One region of the Mesobacillus sp. S13 genome, then DNA from elsewhere that is predicted to be linked to it. Evidence: riboswitches for the same ligand, from Rfam matches in the RefSeq annotation. Region 1 holds a riboswitch; each other region holds the start of a gene.
What was found. Region 1 has a riboswitch for S-adenosylmethionine ahead of LGO15_RS20855 (methionine ABC transporter ATP-binding protein). Riboswitches for the same ligand answer to the same signal wherever they lie in the genome.

Region 1 (6,651 bases):
AGACAATGCCGAATTATCAAAGGGCATTGTCTTTTTTTACGTTATACACGTTGCAAAATCTATTTTAATCGAATTATTTGTCGAAGGATTCTAACAGGTTTTTCCCCTTATTCAAGGAATAGTTATGGTAGGGGAGTTGATCGGAATGCGAGAATGCATTGATAGGTTTGTAACTGTACTTGCCAATAAGGAACATGTTTTTCAACTAGTAAAGAAACTGGACCTGGTGTTGAAAATAGAAGCTGATCATGGCATTCACTATTTACTCTTCAGGGATGGCAAGGTCAGTTACTGCCAATTTTCTAGTCCTAATGGAAACATCGTAACAATCTCAGGAAATGATGCTTATTTGGAGCAATTACTTGATGGAGACCTGAAACTGATGCATGGAGTCAAAATGAATTACTTTAAAACGGATTGTCCATTTCGAGTCCAATTGGTTTTGGAATCATTATTTTACCTTACAAAACCGATTCCATTATAAAACTTTATCTGAAAAGTCTAAATATATTGACCATTATCTATTCACATGATATTATCACTTTAACGCAATAAAAACTTAATTGAATATTCTTATCCAGAGAGGTGGAGGGACTGGCCCTATGAAGCCCGGCAACCGGTTGTGAAAACACGGTGCTAATTCCAGCAGAGTTATTGGCTCTGCAAAGATAAGGAGAGATGATAAATCACCCTCTTCTTAGGAAGAGGGTTTTTTGTATCAGTTTTTCCAAATAATCATGGTGATTGGAGAGATGGAGATGGCAAATGAGCAAAAAAATTATCGGATTGAAACGCTGGGGGTACATGGTGGCCAGTCACCAGACCCGGTGACTGGGGCGAGAGCAGTTCCGATTTATTCGAGCAATGCATTCCAGTTTGAAAACACGGATCATGCCGCAGATTTATTCGCGCTTAAAGAACCGGGCTATATCTATTCACGGATACATAATCCGACCGTAACAGCCCTCGAAGAAAAAGTAGCTTTGCTTGAAGGTGGTGTTGGTGCGCTTGCATTATCAAGCGGAATGTCAGCCATAATGATGGCCATCCTGAACATAGCGCATGCTGGTGATGAAATTGTTGCTGCTGGTAATCTATATGGCGGAACTTACAATCTATTTGCTGTCACCCTGCCAAAGTACGGTATAAAAGTCCATCTGGTGGATTCCACTGATCCTGAAAATTTCCGTAGCGCTATTACTCCAAAAACAAAAGCGGTTTATGCCGAAACAATCGGGAATCCAAGTCTCAGGATCCTCGATATTGAAGCTGTGGCTGAAATTGCTCATGAAGCAGGAGTACCACTGATTATCGATAACACTTTTGCGACTCCTTATCTTTGCCGGCCAATAGAACATGGCGCCGATATCGTCATCCACTCGGCTACCAAATGGCTGTTAGGAAACGGAACAGTTATGGGCGGAATTATTGTGGACGGAGGGAAGTTTGATTGGAAATCAGCTAAGTTCCCAGGTTTCAATGAGCCCGATTCCAGCTATCATAATATTGTCTATAGCGAGGCAATCGGTGCAGCGGCTTATATCGTAAAGGCAAGGGTCCAGCTTTTGCGTGACCTTGGACCGGCAATCAGTCCACAGAGTGCGTTTCAATTCAATTTGGGCATAGAAACCTTGCATGTACGTATGAAGGAGCATATCGCCAATACACGGAAAATCGTAGACTATCTTGAGTCGCATCCCGCTGTTACATGGGTCAGCTATCCTGGCCATGAGTCCCATGCTGATAAAAGTCTTGCAGACCGCTACCTTCCAAAGGGAGCAGGGGCAGTCGTCATCTTTGGGATTGAAGGAGGCAGGGAAGCAGGAGCCAAACTAATTAACTCATTAGAATTATGGTCCCATGTCGCGAATGTCGGCGATGCAAAAAGCCTGATCATCCATCCTGCAAGCACGACACATCAGCAGCTGGATTCTGATGGCCTTAAAGCAGCCGGTGTTCCTGAGGATCTGATCCGTCTTTCGGTCGGGATTGAAAATGTGGACGATATCATTGAAGACCTTGAACAGGCAATCGAAAAAGCGACCGGAGTACCAGGTGTACCGGCAGGAACCTGACATCCATAAGCTTCCAGTTGATATTTAAGAATAATTTTTATTGACACTCTTTTTCACTCCGTGCTACAATCACACTCGTAACTTAAAACCGATTAGATAATTTAATAGCGTGCTCTTATCAAGAGAGGTGGAGGGAAGTGCCCTATGAAACCCGGCAACCGTCATTAAGCTTTGCTTACTGAAATGGTGCCAATTCACACAAAGCAAATTGCTTTGGCAGATGAGAGAAAGGAATCCACTATTACTATGCCTTTCTGCTCACTTGCAGGAAGGCTTTTATTTTGTCTTTTTTTGAAAAAGTTTTTCGAAAAGAGTTTTTCCGAGAGCATGATCATCTCCGATTAAGAGGCTATTTCCCATTTTAGCTAAAGTTTGAATTTTTTCGGTTAGGGAATGGGAAACTAGATTGATAACCTTCTTAAACATAGGAGATTTAACGGTTTTAATAAGTGTAGAATACTCGGTTGCAAAGAGGGGGAGTCAATTGATCACGATAAAGAATGCCAGAAAAATTTACCCTTCCAATAAAGGGGAGGTTAAAGCGGTAGATGATGTCAACCTTGAAGTCAAGGAAGGCGAAATATACGGAGTCATTGGTTACAGCGGCGCCGGTAAAAGTACTTTAATTCGGATGCTGAACGGGCTGGAGATTCCAACATCTGGTTCAGTGGTAGTAGCTGGAAGGGAAGTTTCCCGGATTAAAGGAGCGGAACTTCGCAAGGCCCGTCAGGAAATCAGCATGATTTTCCAGCATTTCAATCTGCTCTGGTCGAGAACGGTAGCGGAGAATATCGCTTTTCCGCTAGAAATTGCCGGAGTGGCTAAAGCAGAAAGAGAGAAGCGGGTCAAAGAATTGATCACACTTGTGGGCCTTGAGGGCCGGGGAGATGCCTATCCTTCCCAGTTGAGCGGAGGCCAGAAGCAGAGGGTCGGAATTGCAAGGGCGCTTGCCAATAATCCAAAGGTTTTGCTTGGAGATGAGGCAACTTCAGCACTTGATCCGCAGACGACTGACCAGATTCTTGATCTCCTTGTTGATATTAATAAAAGACTGGGTCTTACAATCGTCCTGATTACTCACGAAATGCATGTGATTAGGAAAATCTGCCATCGTGTCGCTGTAATGGAAGGCGGAAAAATAGTTGAAACAGGACCGGTATTGGAAGTGTTCAAGAATCCGCAGCAGCCTATTACAAAAAGATTTGTCCAGCAGGTAACAGAACCGGAGGAAACAAAGGAAACAGTTGACCACTTATTGGAGCGTTATCCACATGGCCGCGTTGTTCAGCTGACTTTTGTAGGTGAAGGGACCGAGCAGCCGCTGATCACCAACTTGATTCGTGAGTTTCCGATAACGGTCAATATTGTCCAGGGTAAAATTTCTCAGACACAGAATGGGTCATATGGAACTTTGTTCATCCATCTAGATGGTGACGAAAGCGAAGTAGCCCGGGCAATTGAGTATATTAGCCAGCATGAAGTCGGCGTGGAGGTGATTTCCAATGGCTGAAACATTGTTTCCGAATGTTAATTGGGACCGAATGTGGGAAGCGACACTTGAGACACTATATATGAGTGCCATTTCTGTTCTTGCTACTTTCATCCTTGGAGCCATCCTTGGCCTGCTGCTATTTTTGACATCGAAGGGCAATATATGGGAAAACAAACCGGTCAATTTAGTATTGAGTGGGGTTGTCAATATTTTCAGGTCTATCCCATTCATCATCTTGATCGTTCTGCTAATTCCTTTTACGAAATTCATCGTAGGTTCGATGATTGGCGAAAATGCAGCCTTGCCTGCACTGATCATTGGTTCGGCTCCATTTTACGCGAGAATGGTAGAAATCGGCTTGCGTGAGATTGATAAAGGGGTCATTGAAGCGGCAAAATCCATGGGGGCTAAGACGACGACGATTATCTGGAAGGTGCTATTGCCGGAATCGATGCCAGCCTTGGTGTCCGGTATCACGGTGACGGCAATCGCGTTAGTCAGCTACACAGCGATGGCCGGAGTCATCGGGGCTGGCGGTCTTGGGAACCTTGCCTACATGGAAGGCTTCCAAAGAAGCAGGAATGATGTCACCTTGATGGCGACCATTATTATTTTGATTATCGTGTTTGTAATTCAGTTTGTTGGTGATTTCTTCACTAGAAAATTAGATAAGAGATAAAGGAGAGATATGAATTGAAAAAATGGTTATTAGCACTTTTAACATTGATTTTAACAGCGGGGCTTGCAGCTTGCGGAACATCTGAGGATAACACATCAGGAGAAGGCGGCAAGGAAGAAAGTAAGAAAATCGTCGTGGGTGCCTCAAACGTACCTCACGCAGAAATTTTAGAAGAAGCAAAAGCATTGCTTGAAGAAAAAGGGTTTGAAATGGAAATCAAGACTTTCAATGACTATGTTGTTCCAAACCAGGCACTTGATTCTGGAGAACTAGATGCGAACTACTTCCAGCATATCCCTTACCTTGAATCACAAATGGCTGAACACGGCTATAAGTTTGAAAATGCAGGCGGCATCCACATCGAGCCAATCGGTGTGTATTCCAAGGAACATACTACACTGGACGATCTGCCAAAGGGAGCGCACATTATTATGAGCAGCTCTGTCGCAGACCATGGCCGTATTTTGACAATGCTTGAAAAAGAGGGATTGATCACGCTTAAAGAAGGCGTTGAAAAAGTAAAGGCTACAATTGATGATATTGCAGAAAATCCTAAAGAATTGAAGTTCGATACAGAATATGAAGCGGCATTGCTTCCACAGATCTTTAACAATGGCGAAGGCGACGCAGTATTGATCAACTCTAACTATGCAATTGACGCTGGACTTAACCCTCTGAAAGATTCAATCGCAATTGAGGAGAGCGATTCTCCATATGTGAACGTAATTGCGGTTCGTGAAGGAGACGCTGACAAGCCGGCAATCAAGGCGCTAGTTGAAGTGCTTCATTCAAAAGAAATCCAGGATTTCATCCTTGAAAAGTATGAAGGTGCAGTCGTACCGGTAAAAGAATAACCCTTTAATGAAAGCAGGCGAGCAGCCTGCTTTTTCTTTTTGTCGCATAACTGGCAAGGAAAATTAACATACTAACCGAGAAAAAAGCAGATTGGAGTGGAAACAATGGAGCATCATTATGAACCGCGGAATTCAACAGAAGCAGCTCTTCATGAATATAAGCAAGGATTGGGTGTTTTCACAAAAAAAATGCCGGAGCTTGCAAGCCACTATAATGCCTTTACGGAAGTATGTTTCCAGGAAGGAACTTTGTCGCAAAAGGAAAAACAATTGATTGCCCTCGGAATTTCATTGTATTCCCAGGATGAATATTGCATCATATACCATTTAAAAGGATGCCTGGATCAGGGAGCCACTGAGGAACAAATTTTAGAAGCGGTTGGGGTTACAGCTGCATTCGGCGGCGGCGCGGCAATGAGCCAGGCCGTGACACTCGTCCAGGAAGCAATGGTCGAATTGAACACATTGAAGCAGTAAAACCTGTTCCAAACAGCAAAACCGGCTGTTGGATAACAGGGAAAGGCTTTATTTGGGAGGATATTGCCAGTATTCTAAGAATGGCAGAGGTGAAGCCGCGTTAAGCCTCCTTATTCCATCACATCCAAAAATTAACGGTTTTAAACGCTTTGATAGTGGTAAATAAAAGGTGTTAAGATTGCACTATCAAAAAAACGCTTTTTACAAAGCGAAAAACCGAAGGGATGATTCACTATTAGTCAGCTAAAACTGAACTACACAAGTGAAATGGAGAAGGCGATGCATGGAGCTCATGGAATTAGTTACGAGGTATACAGCATGAACCATGACGCAAGAATGGAAGTCGAAAGAAAACGTGAAAGAGATTACATCAAAAGCCAACGGATGGTTGCGGACCTGGATCGAAAAGTCCACTCGTAACCGAGGATATATAATAATAGAAGAAACGATTTGGAACCAGTGTGATTTTTGCACTGGTTTCTTTATTATTTGGATAACGTGAAGATGGACTTGAAAGCTTCTTGTGCCTTTACGGTCGTTTTCCTGTTCACGCTACCCGTTATTGTGACAGGTTCGAGGTGTTGGAGCGGAAAGCTGTCAAGAAAAGCCCGTTATTGTGACAGGTTCGAGGTGTTGGAGCGGAAAGCTGTCAAGAAAAGCCCGTTATTGTGACAGGTTCGAGGTGTTGGGACGAAAAGCTGTCAAGAAAATCCTGTTATTATGACAGGTTCGAGGTGTTGGGACGAAAAGCTGTCAAGAAAAGCCTGTTATTGTGACAGGTTTGAGGTGTTGGGACGAAAAGGTGTCAAGAAAACGTCGTTATTTTGACAGGTTCGAGGTGTTGGGACGAATAGCTGTCAAGAAAAGCCTGTTATTATGACAGGTTCGAGGTGTTGGAGCGGAAAGCTGTCAGAAGCCTGAGCAAGTTCGGACAAGTTTGGTCTCAAAAGAGAAAAAGCTGTCAGAAGTCCGAGCACCTTCGGACAGAATAGGCTCTAATACAACAAAAGCTGTCCGAACAAGTAGTGCTGAGTACATTTTTTTATAATAGAAGGTAAAAAATAAAATGATGTA
Region 2 (6,651 bases), 2.0 Mb from region 1:
GGGTACTGCTTAATGAGGTTGTCGAATGCCATGTTTATGCAGGCGGAGCACTGATTTTCACGGGCATTTTTCTGGTGAACTGGACATTTAAGAAAGCGAATCAGGAGTTTGGTATTGGCAAAGCTGCTAAATCAGTAAATGACTAGGTTGTATTCGTAAACTTTCCTATTTAATGAGCGGGTCGAGGTGTATTTTATAAAAATGATTTTGCTGGCGTTTAAAAGGAGTAATGTTCAGGATGAAAAGAGTCTTTTTATTGTTAGTGGCTATGGTGTTAATGGGTTTTGGCTCTATTGAAGTGAATCGTCATGTCCCGCCTGAAGTTTTCGAGACTGCAATGGATAATTACCAGGAGTTTCTTTCATTTGTGATTAACGATGGAAATCCGGAAGACTGGAAAATAGGGCAGTTTGTTGCCGATCATCAGCTAGTGATTGATAACAAGTTGAATATAGCTATAAGACCATTAAATCAGTGGGTTGCTCCAGTGCTATACAATGGTTTGATCATCGGCCCCATGAGAGTGAATAAATCTTCTGAGGGAAGATATGAAATCGTTGAGTTTGGTTTTTCGAGATCCACTTCACTTTTGCAGTTAAAGCCGGACGAATATTTTCTTTCCAATATGCAGTATGATCTTGAGTTAGGATATACTCCATCCAGAGATTACATCCGTCCATTTGGCGGAAAGGCAGCCAGGCTTTTTGATGAATGGGGAGTCGATGCCGAAGGAATTCCACTAACTGAGTTTGAAGTTCTGATCAAGCAGCATTTAAAGGAAACTTATCCTGACCGTTTTCCCGAAAAAAAGCCATTGTCCAGATATTATTTGCTGGCTTTAATACCAATAATTTTAATACCATTAGCAGTAGTACTAAGAAAAAATAAACAGTCTGATAAGGCTGGCTAAATTCAATTCCAGCATATGTTAAAGAAAGAATGATAAAAATTTTTGCAGGCCGTATCTTTCCTCTCCCTAAATCCGTTTAAGGGACAGAGAGGTTCAAAGGAGTGAACAGGATGTCGATCGACAAGCTCAGGAAAATGGATATAGCAAAGGATACCGGTGTCATGGACCATTATCAAAATCTTAAGAGATATTGCCGGTTTTTAACGCAGAGCAGCTGGGATGGTGATGATCTTGTGCAGGAAGTGACGGTTAAGGCAATCCACCATTATGAGCCTTCACAGATCAGCTCGGCCTTGTTGAAAAAAATGGCTTACAATCATTGGGTTGATACGGTCAGGAAGCGCAGCCGTGAGGTAACGGGAATACCGGAAGATCTCGCTTCATTTACTAATGGCAACGTGATCGATACAGTCGAGATGGTTTTGGCCAAATTGACGCCGAAGCAGGCTGTTATTTTAGTTTTAAAGGAAGCATTCCGTTTTCAATCACGCGAAATCGCTGAGCTTATGGATACAACGGAAATGGCTATAAAAGCATCTCTTCACCGGGCCAGGAAACGACTCGAGCGTGATGGAAACCTTCAAGAAGTGGATCAAGGACTCACCGAGGATGAAGAAAAGCTGCTGTCAGACTTGCTTTGCGAATCACTTCAGTCTGAGGATCCGACTGTGTTGCTTGAAAGCATCCAGGAGATCCCTTCACTTACTCCTTGTTCACCGGAGATGTCTTTACACTCTCGTTCACCTCTCTCTACTTTCAAAATGGCTGCGTAAGCAGGAAAGGGAGGACCAAATTGAGTACAATTCCTTATGTCATCGAACAATCAAACCGGGGAGAACGTTCATACGATATTTATTCAAGGCTTTTAAAAGACCGGATTATCATGCTTGGAGATGAAATCAATGACCAGGTGGCAAACAGCGTTATTGCTCAGCTTCTGTTTCTTGAAGCAGATAATCCTGAAAAGGATATCTCGATCTATATTAATAGTCCTGGAGGTTCAACCACAGCAGGATTCGCAATTTTTGATACGATGGAATACATCAAGCCCGACATCAGCACAATCTGCATCGGAATGGCCGCATCTTTTGGAGCCATGTTGCTGCTTGCCGGTACAAAAGGGAAAAGATTTGCATTGCCTAACAGTGAAATCATGATCCATCAGCCGTTGGGCGGTGCAAGAGGCCAGGCGACTGAGATTGAGATTTCGGCTAAAAGAATCCTAAAGCTGCGCGACCATGTGAATCAAATTATTTCCGATAGAACTGGCCAGTCGGTTGAAAAAATCGCAAAGGATACTGACCGGGATTATTTTATGAGTGCACAGGAAGCTTTGGAATACGGGATTATTGATAAAATTATTACACGAACATAGGGGCTGCTTAAGCAGTCCTGTTTTTTTTTTGCTAGAAATGACTGGCTGCCCCTGATATAATCGAATTTATATTTTAAAAGATTCTAACAATTCACAGCGTTAAAGAAATAAACAGTAAGGGAGAATTTCCATGAATATTTACGGATCAGAAAAGATTAGAAAGATGACATCAAGTATTTTTCAGGAAGTGGTTGACCGTAAACAGGCAGCATTGATGAACGGGAAAGATGTTATTGACTTATGTATAGGGAGTCCTGATTTTGGCCCGCCTTCTTTTGTAATGGAGGAACTTGCTAAATATTCGATGGATCCAGGGAGATATGGATACACGTTAAAGGGAATCAGTGAATTTAATGAGGCAGTTACATATTTTTATCAACAGCGTTATTCTGTTGAGCTAGAAGCCGAAAGTGAAGTCTTGCAGCTGATGGGCTCGCAGGATGGGCTAGCGCACTTGGCTACTGCAATCATTGACCCTGGGGATTATGTACTTGTTCCGGATCCAGGTTACCCAATCTATGAAGCTAGCGTAACCATTGCCGGCGGGTCGATCTATGCTATGCCTTTGTTGGAGAGAAATCAATATCTGCCGCAGCTGAATGAGATTCCTCTAGAAATCTTAGAAAAGTCAAAAATGATGATCTTGAGTTATCCTGGAAATCCTGTCACGGCTCTGGCGGACAGCAGCTTTTTTGAACAGGTAGTCGAATTCGCTAAAGTACATAACATCCTCGTGGTGCACGACTTCGCCTATTCTGAATTGATTTATGATGGGAATCCGAAAACCAGCTTCCTTTCGGTGGAGGGCGCCAAAGACGTAGGGGTAGAGTTTAACTCATTGTCAAAAACCTTCAATATGGCAGGCTGCCGCATTGGCTACGTCGCTGGGAATTCACAGGTGATCAATATTCTTGCTTCCTTCAAATCACATATCGATTACGGTATTTTTTACCCGATTCAAAAAGCAGCAATTGCTGCACTGACCTCAGATTATTCTTTTCTGGGGGATCAGCTGAAACAGTATGAAGCACGAAGGGATGCATTGGTTTCAGGGTTCAGGAATAGCGGTTGGCAAGTGGCCAATTCTCCGGCAACGATGTTTGTGTGGGCTAAAATTCCTGCCGGCTGGAAATCCCGCGATTTCGCTTTCAAGCTAATTGATGAAGAAGGAATTGCCGTCGTTCCTGGTGATGCTTTTGGCAAACAAGGCGAAGGCTATGTCCGAATTGCCATGGTTCAGCCACCAGATAGACTGATAGAAGCATCTCAAAGGGTAAATAAATTTTTGTCTGGGTTTCCGGTCGGAATCTAATAATATTTCGATAAACGAATTGACTTTTGAATGAATTTGGAATATTATCACTTTAACGAACTAAAATTTAATATTTATGTCTTCTTATCAAGAGAGGTGGAGGGAAAGGCCCTGCGAAACCTCGGCAACAGGTTCTTAAAGAATACTGTGCCAATTCCTGCGGACAATTTTTGTCTGAAAGATGAGAAGAGAGTATGATATGGCTCTCTTCTTGAAGAAGGGAGCTTTTTGTTTTTAGGAGGCTTATTTATGAGTCTTTATTGTTTTACTTATAAAACCAACTTATCAGGTTTGTTAAGTTGGAATTCTATGAGCAGAGGAGAGATTGAGATGAAATACGGATTTTGGCTGCCTATTTTTGGCGGATGGCTAAGGAACGTAGAAGACGAAAACATGCCGCCTACCTTTGACTATGCAAAGAAAGTGATTCAATCAGCAGAACAATGGGGCTACTCTACAACATTAATTGCCGAATTATACTTGAATGATATAAAAGGGCCAGAGTGCGATTCCCTTGAAGCATGGACAACTGCTGCCGCACTGGCTTCAGTAACGGAAAAAATTGAAATAATGGCAGCGGTTAGACCGGGCTTCCACAATCCGGCTATCACAGCAAAAATGGCGGCAAATATTGATCAACTCAGCAACGGTCGATTTACGCTTAATGTTGTTTCAGCATGGTGGGAGGAAGAAGCAAGGCAATACGGCGGAATTTTTACCGAACATGATGAGCGATATGACAGGACTATAGAGTTCATAGATGTACTCAAGGGACTATGGCGTGATGAAACCTTCTCTTATGAAGGCAAGTTTTATCAGCTCAAGGATACGAAGCTGTTCCCGAAACCAGTTCAGCGGCCGAATCCGGTCCTTTATGCCGGCGGAGAAAGTCCAAAAGGAAAACAGACCATTGTTGAAAAATGTGATGCCTATGTCATGCATGGCGGAACAGTAGAAGAAATTGAACGGAAAATTACAGACATGAAAGTCCGCAGAGCGGCTACGTCAAATCCAGAATTGTCGGAGTTCGGAATGGCTGCCTATGTCATTTGTCGTGACACCGAGGAAGAAGCATTCGCAGAATTGAAACGCATTACGACTGTAAAGGAATCAAGTGCCTATGCTGGCTTTAAGGATTTCACAAGTAAATCCCAGCTTGAACAACAAATCCAGCACCAGGATTACTCGGTGTCAAACCGTGGGTTACGCCCGAATTTAATTGGCACTCCAGACCAAATCGCCGAGCGAATTCTTCAGTATGAACAAGCCGGATTAGGGTTGCTTCTGCTGCAATTCTCTCCGCAGCTCGAAGAAATGGAACGTTTCGCAAAGCAGGTTATGCCTCTTGTTGAGGCAAAAAGAAAGCAAGCGATTGCTTGAACTACCATAAGGAGATGAGTAAATATGAGCAAAGTATATATCATCCATGAAAATAGTGAATGGACAATTCATTTAACAAAGCGGTTAGAGGAGCTAGGTGTTCCTTTTGAGGAATGGCATCTTGACGAAGGACTGCTGGATTTATCAAAGGAACCGCCACAAGGTATTTTTTATAGCAGGATGAGCGCTTCGTCTCACACGAGAGGCCATCGATTCGCTCCGGAATATACTGCCCAGGTTTTAGCCTGGCTGGAGGCTCACGGACGCAAAGTTTTCAACGGAACACGCGCGCTGGAACTGGAAGTTAGCAAGGTCAAGCAATACCTTGAGCTGGCCAAGCAAGGAGTAAAAACTCCAAGGACAATAGCGACTGTCGGTAAAAAACAGCTCTTAGAAGCGGCCAAGGAATTCGAAGGGAAAGCGTTTATCACTAAGCATAACCGTGCAGGAAAGGGTCTTGGAGTACAACTTTTTCAATCGGCTGATGCATTGAAGTCATATGTTAATGGCTCTGCATTTGAAGAACCGGTGGATGGTGTTACGCTCATTCAGGAATATATCCAGTCTCCGGAGAACTATATAACAAGATGTGAGTTCGTAGGCGGAGAATTTGTTTATGCCGTGAGGGTCGATACATCTGAAGGCTTTGAATTATGCCCGGCAGATGCCTGCCAGATTGGAGACCTTTTCTGTCCTGTAGGAGAAGAGGTTGATGAAAAGCCGAAATTCCAGGTTATCGATGGATTCAAGGACCCTATTATTGATCAATATAAGAGAGTGCTAGAAGCTAACAATATTAATGTTGCCGGAATTGAATTCATCAGAAATGAGTCAGGTGAAATTTTCACTTACGATATCAATACAAATACTAACTACAATTCTGATGCCGAAGCAAAGGCAGGGAAATTCGGCATGCTTGAGTTAGCAAAATTTTTAGGAGAAGAGCTGGCTGCGGAGTATGGCATAGTGACAAGATAAGCAGGGGATTCCCCCTGCTTTTTTATTTTTTCTAAGGTGAAATGTGATAATCTATATTTAACAAAAGATGGAATTATACTACAGGAGATTAAGAGAAATGAATAATCAAATGTTGCAAAATAAGTTAAGTGCCGATTGCGAAAGTTGCTTTGGTTTATGCTGTGTGGCTTTGCCATATGCGAAATCAGCTGACTTTGCTTTTGATAAGGGTGCCGGGGTGCCTTGTCAGAACTTGCAGAAGGATTACTGTTGTGGGATTCATAACAAACTGAGGGATGAAGGCTTCAAAGGATGTACAGTTTACGAATGCTTCGGTGCGGGGCAAAAGGTTTCACAAGTTACCTATAGGGGGCTGGATTGGCGAGACCAGCCAGATACAGCGAAAGAAATGTTCGATGTATTCCCGATCATGCAGCAGCTACATGAAATGCTACTTTACTTGGATGAATCCATGAAATTAGAGTACGCGAAGCCATTATACGGTAGTCTCCGAACTATTTATGAAAAAACAGAACAGCTTACAAACCTTGAATCTGCTGAAATTCTCAAGTTGGATATTCCTGCACATCGAGCAGAGGTTAACGGATTCCTCTTAAAAACCAGTGAACTGGTCCGTTCTCGAGTAAAAAACAGGAAGCAGCCGAGAGGAAAGAACCTTTTTGGTGCCAGGTTAATAGGAGCGGATCTCAGAGGATC
Region 3 (6,651 bases), 1.6 Mb from region 1:
ATGTTGTTCAACATGCTGTTTCCTCCCTTCCTCTAGCTTTTTAAAAATTGGAATACATGATAGAGGATTTTTATTATGAAGTCTTTTCGAGGTGATATCCCAAAAGGCGCAGCTGCCTGCGCCTCTTAAGAATACCATGTTTTGCCTATTAAATAGAATGTGTTTCTTTACTTTTAAATTCTTTTTCCAGCTGGGCAATCCTGCTGTCGATTGTATTGCGGTTGTAAGTGCTGTTCACTTTCTCCTCTAGCTGGTCAAGATAAGTTTCCATCTCTGTGAATCTTGAGTATGCTTTATCGGAGTACGCACCGTTATCCAGTACCTGGTCCATTCGATGATGGGCTCTTGTTACATTCTCACGGCCCATCAATTCAAGACGGCGGATGTGCATATCTTTCAATTTATGCTTCATCTCTTCATATTTCCGCTCGAGCTCGAGCTGCTGTTTCACACCATTTTCCATGGCTTCCTTCAGTCTGGCTGCGCGCTCTTCATACTGTGCCTGCTCCTGCTGAGCAAACTCCTGAAGATCATTTTCACCTGCTCGCATCGCCACCTCTGATTGATACTTCCTTTTTTCAGCCATTTCAAGGGCTTGCTGATGTTCCCGGGCAAACTGTTCCTTTAACTGTCCCTGGCGCTCAAGCAGCTTTCTGACCTTTTCTGTTTCGTTTTCACATTCTCGAAGATATTGATTCAGCAGAGCAATCGGATTTTTCTTTTCCTTCTGATCAAGTGCCTCGTGAAGGTCTGCCATTACTGTGTTTTTGATTCTTGTCAATAGATTTGCCATTTAAGATCTCTCCTTTTTTGATAAGCGCAAGCGCCTTGGTCAGCTCCGACAAGCGCTGGAGGGCCGACCAGTGAAGTCGTTCTTTGACTTCATTGGGCGGACCGAAGCGACTCGAGGGGCTAGGCGCTGGAGCTAGATAGTTTTCAAATTGAAGTACATTCATTTTATTTTTGTGGATTTATTTGTTATTTGTTATTCAATTGTGCCCATTGCTTTTCGAAGTTGACGAAAGGATCGTCGTCTTCGCGAATCACATCTTCTTTTTTATCCCAATTCTTGTATACAAGGTACAGGACATAAGCAGCTGCGATTGCCAGGATGGCTGGTACGTTTGAAGCAGTCGCCATCAGGATGATGAAGCCCGCGATTCCCCAGCCGACTTTCGCGGCAGTTGAATCTGTCTTTAAAAATTGCTTGACGACGAAGTATAGCACCAGCAAGCTGACCCCAAGTCCGACAAGCGGGCCAAGGTTTGATATCAGTACCATGGCAGCAATGAAACCGGCAACCAGTAAACCAAATTTTTTCATGTTCAATTCCTCCTTATCTCTTATGATTACATCTTACCTTTCTGGCTAAAATTCAATAACGTGCCTGAGCTTGATTTTGGAGTAGGACCTGAGGCTTAGCTGCGTACCGGTCCATGGGATTCAACCGCAGCAACAAAAATAACCCGGCGTCCATCGACCGGGTTATTTCCATTCGAACTATTTATTTTGCGATGAACATTTGCGTCCAATAGTGGCCATAATTGCCGCCCGTTGCATGTCCAACACCGATATGTGTGTATGTAGGACTAAGGATATTTTTACGGTGGCCTGGACTATTCATCCATGATTGTACTACTTCATTTGCTGTCCGCTGGCCGGCAGCAATGTTCTCTCCAGCACTGCGATAGTTGATTCCGAAATTCTTCATCATCGTGAACGGGCTGCCGTATGTTGGGCTTGTATGGGAGAAATAATTTTTGTCTCTCATATCAGCAGATTTATATCGTGCAACCCTGGAAAGCTGCCAGTCAGCAGCTAGCGGTTTCAGGCCATTCTTGGCTCGCTCCTGATTAGTCAGCTGGATTACCTGGCTTTCAATACTCTTCGTTGCTCTTATAGTAGGGATATTTACCTTCTGTCCAGGATAAATCAAATCCGGATTTTTAAACTGCGAGTTGGCAGCGATGATTTCAGAAAGGCCAATCTGGTACCTGACTGATATTTTCCATAAAGTATCACCTGGCTGTACTGTGTGGACCTGCTGTGCGGACGAAAGGGTTGGAAGAGCCATTACCATCAATAAAAGAGCTAAAAGTATTTTCTTGAACATATTCAATCCTCCTCACCTGATAGGATGAGAAAAACCCAAGAAATTATACTTTATTAATTTTTCATAAGAAAACATCACAAGAACGCTGCATATAGTTTATTCAAGGGAGGAATGCAAAGTATGGGCTATCTTTGGGTGATGACCATTGGTTTTGTCATTTGTCTCGGTTTAATGGGCGGTACGTTAATGTTCTTTATAAGATCTGCTTTTAATTACGATGATGTGAGCCGGGTTGATTTGCTGGATAGCAAGCGAGAAGAGTAAGTTGTAGAATACCAAAAGGCTGCCAGGATGAACTGGCAGCCTTTTTACAATGGCATGGTTTTTAAAAGTTAAAAGTCGCGTGTGTTATCAAAACGAGTGTTGGCAGGGTTGTCCGAAGTCAGTGGTGCATCGACTGGGTCTACATTCCTTGTGCCGTCAATCGCTGTAGCATTATCATTCAGGCCGACTCTGTTTTCGTCACGTTCGACAACTACAAGAATCTTACCTTCTTTTACATAGCCTTCGTAACGTTCCGCTTCATCTTCCGGAATGCCCATACCGATCAGTGCTCCGGCTAATCCGCCTGCACCTGCGCCTACTGCTGCACCTGTAAGTGTCGCAGCGATTGGACCCGCAGCTACGATTGGACCAATACCAGGAATCGCTAGCGCACCGATGCCTGCCAATAATCCAGTAAGGCCGCCTAGTACGCCGCCTGTTGCTGCACCTGCAGCCAGACCTTCCTCCGTCTTTGTACCGGTTGCTTCATTGACATCGTGAATCTCATCTTCATTCTTGCTGATAACAGAGATGTCATCAGTTGAGTATCCCTGTCTTTTCAGGTCCTCAACAGCCTGGATTGCGTCTTGCTCGTTATCATATACTCCTACAAGATGTTTTTCATGTTCAAACATAATAAAAGCCTCCTTTAGACGAGTAGTCCCTTTAAAAATACCCGCATACAAGAGGCGTAAACCTTATGTCGAACGATAAATTGGACATTCTCTTTCATCATTAAGTTGGTTTTTGTGTAGGCATGAGAAATCATAAGCGGAGTTTTTCCGGCTTTGTCTAAACAAGAGGCTTATAAATGATAAATAAAAGGAGGTATTCCGGTTAACTGCTACAAATAAGAAAGAATCCAGTGTTTTTGGTTAAATAAACAGAAAAACGACCCTTATTCATGTGAAAATAAGAGTCGTTTCCAATTTAAGCGAAAATTTTCCGTTTATTTTTCAGAAACTGTAAAATCATCATTCCATTTACATAGCCTATTATCAACATTATATGGAGCTCATGTTATTTTTCAACTGCCGCAGACAGTGCTGATTCAAATTGCTGAATGATATCCTCGCTATTTTCGATTCCAACTGAAATCCTGACTAGTCGATACGTGATTCCAAGCTCTGCCTGTGCCTCCGGCGGCAGCGCGCGATGGGAAGTTTTCAGTGGATGGGAGACAGTCGTTTCGACTCCCGCAAGTGTTGGTACAATTTTAACCCAACCTAGCGATTTGAAAAATTGATCTGCATCCACATGTTCTGCGAGTTCAATACTTACGATGGCACCGAATCCTTTTTCACCTTCAGTGAATGGATAATAAACCTTTGCGACATTCTTATTTTCTTTCAGACTGTCAGCCAGCTTTCTGGCATTCTCTGATTGAGCCTTCATCCTCAACCCAAGGGTTTTCAGTCCCCTGCAGGTGAGCCACGCTTCAAACGGACTGAGGTTCGCACCGAGGTTCACGATTCTTGCGCGTGCTTCCGCAATCAGTTCCTTCTTGCCAACGACTACACCCGATGTGACATCACTGTGGCCGCCAATGTATTTGGTCGCACTGTGGACAACCAGTTCAGCTCCGAGTGTGAACGGGCGGACATGCAGCGGCGTAGCGAATGTATTATCCACCAAAACAATGAGATTTCTTTGCTTGGCAAGCGAGATGACCTCCTCCAATTTTTCCACACGAAGAAGCGGATTTGTGATGGACTCAGTATATAGAAGCTTCGTATTCGGTCGGATTGCCTGTTCTACATTTTGCAAATCCGCAAACGCTACAAAAGTCGTCTCGATTCCAAAGCGTTCCAGCTCAGCCTTCAGCATATGGAAACTCCCGCCATAAACATCATCAGCCGCCACAATATGGTCACCGCTTTTCACCACTGCCAGGACACCCGCTAAAATGGCAGCCAGCCCTGATGAAGCCGCCACTCCATCTTCTGCATACTCAAGCGCTGCTACAGCTTGACCCAGTTCATCCGTATTCGGGTTGCCAACCCTGGAATACAAATAATTCCCTTCTCCCTGATAAAAGCCCTCCAGCTCATCAAGATCATTGAATGTAAAAGCTGACGTCTGATAAATCGGGGTAGCCTTGCTTTTAATACCCTGTTGCTTCGTATGTACTGAATGCAATACTTCTGTTTCAAACTTTTTAGCCATCTTGTCACCTGCTTTTAGAATTCGTAGTCGTATGGTAAAACATTATAAAAAAACCTCTCCATTTAGGAGAGGTTAAGTTCAATCAGCCTCTCTTATCTTCAGACTGCAATCTTCAGGACTCAGCACTTTTCATCTAAAAAGATGAGGTAGCCGCGCTTCAAAGGGCCTGTCCCTCCGCCGCTCTGGATAAGAGTTATTTCGAGTTTGAAAATAATTTTTTAATAGCTGAAGTATACCAGCATCGCCGGCTTTCCGTCAATGAGGGTTCACACAGTGTGTCTGATGGATTAACCACTGACATTGTATGCTTAACCCTTGCGTTTCAGTTGCACTCAGCTAATCAATCTTCCGGATCGCTGTCAAGCAAGTCCCACGGCGTGATCACGCCAATTGGCTTCCCGTGCCGGTCACCGGTTTCCGTGATGATGACGGCCTGCAGTTTTTTCCCTCTTGTATGGTAACGCTCAAATAACTCTTCAATATGATACAAAGATGCATCCTCATCGACAAAGGTCACAAAGTAATTTTTCCCCTTCGTCAAAAGCTCTTTGACCCTCACGTCCTCAAAATGCACGACGCTATCTGAAAAATGCTTCGCCATCCACTGGATGATTTCCGTTGAAGTCAGCAAGGCAATATATTTATCATCCTTGTCATAGACAGGGAATCTTGTGAAATCAAACTTATTGATCACCTTTAGAACATCTTTAAGATACGCATCTTCATAATAATAAAACACAGGGCTGGTCGCGATCGATAACGCTGTCTGCGGCTTCTCGAACTCCCTGCATATCTCCTCGATCCGTTCAACCACTTCGATATGAGGCTCGGCGATATAATAATCCGCGTTCACCCGCTCATGGACAATCGCATTGCGAAGCTTCGCAAACTGATGAAGCTCACTTTTATATTTACGCACTAATGAATGATTTTTATAGCCTGAATACAGCAGCTCGACAAACGCATCACTGTCCGTTCCCTTCACCATTTCTTTCAACGCTTTATGAATCCTGTTAAAAGCTGTCTCGAACTTTCCGGATTGCTCCTTATGTTTTACCTCATGCTCCTCAGAAGCATTGGTGCCTGATTCGGGATTCCTTCCATCATCATTTCCACGCTTTTTCCCATTCCCATTATTGGATTGTTGAGAAGATGGTTTCCCATTACCGTTTTTGCTTTTGGATTGATTGGAGGATGAGTTACCATTACTGTTTTTTAATTGTTCTTCAGATGAGGAACTCTTCCCGCGGCTGGTCTGCTTGTTGTCTGATTTAGCTTTTGACGGCGAGTTGCCGTTTCCTTTTCCAGCTGAATTGGATGAATCCGCACTTTCGTTGTCTTTTTTACCAGGGTGCTTTTGTTCCTTTTCATCAACTCGCTTCAGCCTATTTTCATCTGACACTTGCTGCTTAGGATTTGTACGAAGATATGACTTTTTATTTTTCCCAGCCTGTTTTTTTGAACCTGACTGATGATTGGATCTATGTTTATTCTGAGTATTTTTAACCAAGATAGCCCCTCCGTAATTTCAAATAACTTCCCCTTCTCCTTACCCCATTTACCACTTTTACTAATCATGGATATATAATGTAAAAATTCCAGATGAACTTTAAGTTTGATACAATAAGTATAGTACATACATTACTAATTCATAGATGTTTATTTTTTATAGAAAAGGGATTGATATTCAGTGGCAGCAACGAAGAAAAAAAGGGTAGTCAAAGAGGTCACACAGCTTGTGACTATTACAATTGGGGCGATTATCGCGGCTTTTGGGCTCGACCTGTTCCTGGTTCCTAATGCGATTCTTGATGGAGGGGTCATCGGGCTTTCCATCATCGCAGCAGAACTGACGAACATTTCGATGAGTATTTTCCTGATTGTGTTCAACCTCCCATTCCTGTATATCGGATATCGGAGGATGGGATTGAAATTCACGCTTCGCACTTTGTATGGAGTCATCATTTTATCAGGCGCGACCGCTTATTTACATCACTTTGAACCAGTTACGGATGATTTGTTTTTGGCAACGATCATCGGCGCAGTTATCTTAGGTACAGGTGTCGGTTTGGTCATCCGCGCAGGCGGAGCACTGGACGGAACGGAAA

Region 2: linked by a shared signal. The riboswitch ahead of LGO15_RS10565 (LLM class flavin-dependent oxidoreductase) and the one ahead of LGO15_RS20855 (methionine ABC transporter ATP-binding protein) in region 1 are both predicted to bind S-adenosylmethionine.
Region 3: linked by a shared signal. The riboswitch ahead of LGO15_RS04390 (trans-sulfuration enzyme family protein) and the one ahead of LGO15_RS20855 (methionine ABC transporter ATP-binding protein) in region 1 are both predicted to bind S-adenosylmethionine.

What each region holds. Positions count from the first base shown of each region.
Region 1 is NZ_CP084622.1:4,058,731-4,065,381, reverse strand. It holds gene LGO15_RS20865 (hypothetical protein) at 146-484, shown strand; SAM riboswitch class I at 571-675, shown strand; gene LGO15_RS20860 (O-acetylhomoserine aminocarboxypropyltransferase/cysteine synthase family protein) at 759-2,075, shown strand; SAM riboswitch class I at 2,188-2,302, shown strand; gene LGO15_RS20855 (methionine ABC transporter ATP-binding protein) at 2,560-3,585, shown strand; gene LGO15_RS20850 (methionine ABC transporter permease) at 3,578-4,246, shown strand; gene LGO15_RS20845 (MetQ/NlpA family ABC transporter substrate-binding protein) at 4,261-5,100, shown strand; gene LGO15_RS20840 (carboxymuconolactone decarboxylase family protein) at 5,206-5,577, shown strand; gene LGO15_RS20835 (YuzK family famiily protein) at 5,857-5,997, shown strand.
Region 2 is NZ_CP084622.1:2,065,256-2,071,906, forward strand. It holds gene LGO15_RS10540 (DMT family transporter) at 1-146, shown strand, start outside; gene LGO15_RS10545 (hypothetical protein) at 239-910, shown strand; gene LGO15_RS10550 (sigma-70 family RNA polymerase sigma factor) at 1,021-1,683, shown strand; gene clpP (ATP-dependent Clp endopeptidase proteolytic subunit ClpP) at 1,704-2,285, shown strand; gene LGO15_RS10560 (aminotransferase class I/II-fold pyridoxal phosphate-dependent enzyme) at 2,416-3,597, shown strand; SAM riboswitch class I at 3,679-3,785, shown strand; gene LGO15_RS10565 (LLM class flavin-dependent oxidoreductase) at 3,928-4,977, shown strand; gene LGO15_RS10570 (ATP-grasp domain-containing protein) at 5,002-5,955, shown strand; gene LGO15_RS10575 (pentapeptide repeat-containing protein) at 6,053-6,651, shown strand, end outside.
Region 3 is NZ_CP084622.1:859,258-865,908, reverse strand. It holds gene liaF (cell wall-active antibiotics response protein LiaF) at 1-14, opposite strand, end outside; gene LGO15_RS04415 (PspA/IM30 family protein) at 149-793, opposite strand; gene LGO15_RS04410 (lmo0954 family membrane protein) at 979-1,323, opposite strand; gene safA (SafA/ExsA family spore coat assembly protein) at 1,505-2,113, opposite strand; gene LGO15_RS04400 (hypothetical protein) at 2,234-2,377, shown strand; gene LGO15_RS04395 (YflT domain-containing protein) at 2,446-3,012, opposite strand; gene LGO15_RS04390 (trans-sulfuration enzyme family protein) at 3,398-4,543, opposite strand; SAM riboswitch class I at 4,633-4,736, opposite strand; gene LGO15_RS04385 (CBS domain-containing protein) at 4,884-6,053, opposite strand; gene LGO15_RS04380 (YitT family protein) at 6,234-6,651, shown strand, end outside.